DNA from 2 places in the Alteromonas sp. RW2A1 genome. Region 2 is predicted to be linked to the other one. Evidence: predicted binding sites of a transcription regulator. Region 2 holds the regulator's gene; the other holds the start of a gene.

Region 1 (2,409 bases), 1.4 Mb from region 2:
AAGTATGTCGCAGCATTTACAGAGAAAGTCACAGTGCTATGCTATCTGTAACATCTTTTTCAACGTACCGTATTTAAAAGAGAGCTTTCAGTGAGCGAGCAAACAGTAAATTTAACATCGATACTTCAAAACCAAGTGGACAAGTTAACTGCGTTGTCGACACTATTAGAAAGAGAGCTACAGTTAATTAGCTCTCGCGAAGCTGAATCCCTCATGGCTTTGTTAGACGAAAAAGCTCAGTTGTTAGAAGACATCCAAAAGATAGATTCAGCGGCCGAAGCCTTAATTGACCAAGGGCAAACATATAGTGAGGAAGATGATGTGCTTACAGAAAAAGCAAAGGCTCTTCTCGATGACTGCAAGTACCGCACACAGGTAAATCAAAAAGCCGTTGAGCAGGGTCAACTTCGGCTAACCCACCTTCGTAATTTAATGATGGAATTGCGCGCAAAAGAATCACTCACCTATGATAAAAAGGGAAAACCTAAAGGCGGTACTTTGGGTTCAGGAGTAAGTGCATAGCTAGCAGGTGCATAGATAGTAGGTGCATAGCTACTAATTAAATAGCTAAGCGCGTAATGGTGCAATGTTGTCTTTAAAGTGATTTAGCAATCAGTAATAAGTGACGTTTTTAACTCTACGGGGTTTTGCTGTAGTCAAATAGATGTCGTAAACCCTTTTCATATCCAGCGTCAATTCTGTGACATAAGTGTCTTCTCCCACTGGATAGGTTTTTACCACTTTTGCTCCTCGAATAACGCCGTCTACAGAAGCTCGTAAAGACTCGCTATTCACTACTAAGCTTGAAAGCGACTGCGAACCTTCGATACGCTGGCCATAAACTTGCTCTGCAAGCTCTCGGTAAGCTTCTAGTTTTGACGCCTTCATTGCCATTAGTCGCTTTACATTTGCATTGCTACCTTGCTGAGACTCGATGGGCGCATAACCAACAGCGGTGAGCACAGGATACGTATTTGGCTCGACACTTTCCCACTCAATATGTTTATCAATAACACCGCAACCTGTAAGCCCCATAGTAACGCCAATAAATAGGATGATTGTTCTCACTATTGCACTCACTGTTGATGTATGGACTGTTAGTAACTTCATGACACATATTCCTGTCTTAGCTATTGCCTTTTGGTTGCCACTTCTCGTTTTGCTTTAGAACTCTGACAAGAGTGAAGTGCTTTAGCACCCTAGCTTGCGTTTTAACGTATGTGACAAAAAAGAAAAGCAAAATTTGTACCTAAACATCTTTACACTGGTAAACCCCTTCCAATATTTCCACCTAATTGCATTAAGACACTTCTCAGTAAAGATATGGCATTGTTCTAGCATAGCTCAGGTCATGTGCTCAGGTCATGTGCTCAGGTCATGTGCTCTGGTATCTCAGCGCAAAGTTTGAATTTCGCTTTACGTTTACTTTCTTTTAAAGCCAATTTCTAGCTAAACATGCTTCTGAGTTAGCACCTAAGTAATATCAAGAGGTCGACATGTTAAGTAACAAATCGAAAGTTTATGTCATGCTGCTTAATGCGGTCGTGGCATGCGTTTGCCTAGTGGCCTTTTTACATGGGCAGGCGCATGCCATGTGGTATGAAGCCAAAGGTCAGGCAATTATCTTAAATGGCGATAAAGAAGCGGCGAAGCGAGAAGCTATTGAAGAAGCGCTCAAGCAAGCCATGCTTTTCTCCGGAGCATCAGTGAATAGTGTTCAACAGCTCACAAATGGGCTTCTAGAAAACGAAGAACTGACAATTCGCAGTAATGGCGAAGTAGAACAAATTGAAATTATCGATGAAAGATACAATGGCGAGATTTTTACTGTCAGTATTAGAGCAGATATATTTCCAGCAACCAGAACATGTAATGCAGGTAATGATAAAAAACTTTTCGCCACTACATACTTTTTAACCCCAAATAGGCAGCAACTAACAGAAGGTAATATTAGACATTTTGATGAGGCTGTAACGAATAAGTTTGCCAAACTTATGTCTGAAACCACTGATAACCTCAGGCTTGCCTATATTGCTCCTCATACTGCGAAATTTAAAAGCGAGTACACTGAACAAAATGTTCGCTCGCTAGCACAATATGGTAATTCACAGTTCGCTATCATCGGCACTATCGATGACTTGAGTATTGATAGACAACCCGCCTCAGTATTCACCCCATGGAGCGACGACAAAGTAGATAGATACTTTGCTATTACATTAGAAGTCTTTGATGGCATCAACGGCGGAAGATTATTTACCAAATCGTATAATACACATGCAGAGTGGACCTTCGACCGATTTGAGCAAATTGACGAGCATTCAAATTATTTTTGGCAATCTATTTACGGCAGAAAAACTCAAGATTTATTACTTGACGCTATTCAAGATATTAAAGAATCGATTGCGTGTC
Region 2 (2,409 bases):
GTCCAGGCTTACGATGGCTTTAATGTCCATGCTTAATTATCTATTAATGTTTTTTCAGTTTTTCCTTATGCTTGATTACCTGCCGGTCGAGCTTATCCACCATGCTGTCAATCGCTGCATACATATCAGTATTTTCTGAGGATGCAAACACTTCAGCACCGCTAAGGTGCATAGTGGCTTCGGCTTTTTGATTTATTTTTTCTACGTTGAGGATGACATGGACATTAGAAATGTGATCAAAGTGCCGCTCAAGTTTGCTGAACTTCGTATCGACATAATTACGCAAAGAGTCGGTGATTTCGACATGATGACCAGTTAGGTTGATTTGCATATTTCGTCTTCCTTTTAATATAGCGCCTTTAAATAAGGCTTTTGCGTTGGTTAGACGGGGGTATCGATAAAGACTCCCGGTATTTTGCTATTGTCCGCCGAGCGACTTTTATGCCTTGCTCTGCCAACAATAAAGCAATCTTGCTATCGCTTAATGGTTTGCTAGGCGTTTCTGCTGCAACCAATTTCTTTATTAACGCACGGATAGCGGTAGATGAACACTCGCCGCCTGATTCCGTTGCCACGTGGCTGGAGAAAAAATATTTTAACTCGTAAATTCCTCGTGGAGTATGCATGTATTTTTGAGTAGTAACCCGTGAAATTGTCGATTCATGCATGTCTACCATTTCTGCGACATCATTGAGAACCATTGGTTTCATCATTTCGGGGCCGTGCTCAAAAAATCCCATTTGTTGCTGAACAATACAGTTAGCCACTTTCATTAATGTATCGTTTCTCGACTCTAAGCTTTTTATAAACCATTTGGCTTCTTGCATATGAGAGCGTATGAACTGTGAATCGCTACTATTTTTCGCTTTTCTACTCATCGCTGCATACTGCTGGTTTACACCCAGTTTAGGTAAGCTGTCTGGATTCAGTTCTACAGTCCAGCGACCGTTTTTCTTTGCTACCGATACATCGGGGATAACATACTCAGGCTCTTTAGTAACTAAAGCACTACCTGGGCGAGGATTCAAGGTTTGAAGCAAACGCATTGCCTCGCGAAGTTCGTCTTCTTTCAAACGACTCTTACGCATTAAGGTTCTGTAGTCTTTGCTGCTAAGCAAATCCGAATAGTCCTCTATCAGTCTTTTTGCCTCTTCCAACCAAGGGGTATCGTCGGCAAACTGACGAAGTTGAACCATCAGACACTCCTGTGGAGTGCGCGAACCAGAGCCAATGGGATCGAACATTTGAATACGTTTTAGCACGCACTCCACTTCGTCTAACTCTATCTCTTCTTCAACATTTTCGGTTTCAATATCTTCAAAATTAACGGCTTCTAATATTTCGTCTAACGTTGCCGTGAGGTAACCCGATTCATCAATAGAGTCGATAATGGCAATGGCAATCGCTCTGTCGGTATCAGAGAAAGGAGTGAGACGCATTTGCCATAATAAATGGGCTTGAATATCTTCTGTGGTTTCACCCTGGAAAATTTGGTCATCATCGTTGTTTGATGGGCCGGGGGCAGGTGCGGAAGATGCAGAATAATATTCGTCCCACGTACTATCGATGGGCAGTTCATCAGGAAGGTCGTTTTTTTCTAGAGCATCACCAGATTCGATAGTGTCGCTAGATGCCGAAGCAGTGGCCTCGCCAGCGCTATCATCATTATCGATGTTGTTTTTTTCAGCTTGAGGCTCGTCGCTACCTTCTTCAACTTCTAAAAGAGGGTTTGAGTCTAACGCCTCCTGTATCTCTTGCTGAAGGTCGAGTGTAGACAGCTGAAGCAGCTTAATAGCTTGCTGCAGCTGGGGAGTCATTGTTAGTTGTTGACTAAATTTTAACTGTAAAGATGGTTTCATCTACGTCTTATATTTATGCTCTTCAGTGAATGTACCAGAGCGCTTGAGAAAAATGACAATTAGGTTACATATAATAACTATAGCCTGAATTGTTCGCCTAGGTATACATCCCTTACTTTTTGATTACTTAAAACCTGTTCCGCCGTTCCTTGCGCAATAAGTTCGCCATGACTCACAATGTACGCTTTTTCACAGACATCCAATGTTTCTCTCACATTGTGGTCGGTGATGAGGATGCCTATTCCTCTGTCGCGAAGGTGCTGTATTATCTTCTTTATATCATTAACTGATATTGGATCAACACCAGCAAAGGGCTCATCGAGCAAAATAAATTCGGGTTTAGCCGCAAGTGCTCTTGCTATTTCTACCCTGCGACGTTCTCCACCGGAAAGGCTCATACCCACACTATTACGTATATGGTTGATATTGAATTCATCAAGTAGTGCGTCAGCTTCTTCTTCCTGTTGCTGAGAGTTCAAATCCTTTCGGGTTTGCAAAATAGCCATGATATTTTCATGCACAGTCAGTTTTCTAAATATAGACGCTTCTT

Evidence for each region. Region 2 encodes sigma-54, which starts transcription at its own class of promoters, with help from an activator protein. Its sites were predicted from a motif close to GTTGGCACGNNNNTNGNNT; they were not measured.
Region 1: a site for sigma-54 is predicted at 1,323-1,341, ahead of BM528_RS10200 (flagellar assembly protein T N-terminal domain-containing protein). Genes of this name have one in related genera too.

Annotation. Positions count from the first base shown of each region.
Region 1 covers NZ_CP018031.1:2,254,382-2,256,790, forward strand. Annotated here, with positions in the region: gene flgN (flagellar export chaperone FlgN) at 91-522, shown strand; gene BM528_RS10195 (LPP20 family lipoprotein) at 613-1,110, opposite strand; gene BM528_RS10200 (flagellar assembly protein T N-terminal domain-containing protein) at 1,497-2,409, shown strand, end outside.
Region 2 covers NZ_CP018031.1:837,430-839,838, forward strand. Annotated here, with positions in the region: gene BM528_RS03760 (PTS sugar transporter subunit IIA) at 1-30, opposite strand, end outside; gene hpf (ribosome hibernation promoting factor) at 44-331, opposite strand; gene BM528_RS03770 (RNA polymerase factor sigma-54) at 360-1,859, opposite strand; gene lptB (LPS export ABC transporter ATP-binding protein) at 1,937-2,409, opposite strand, start outside.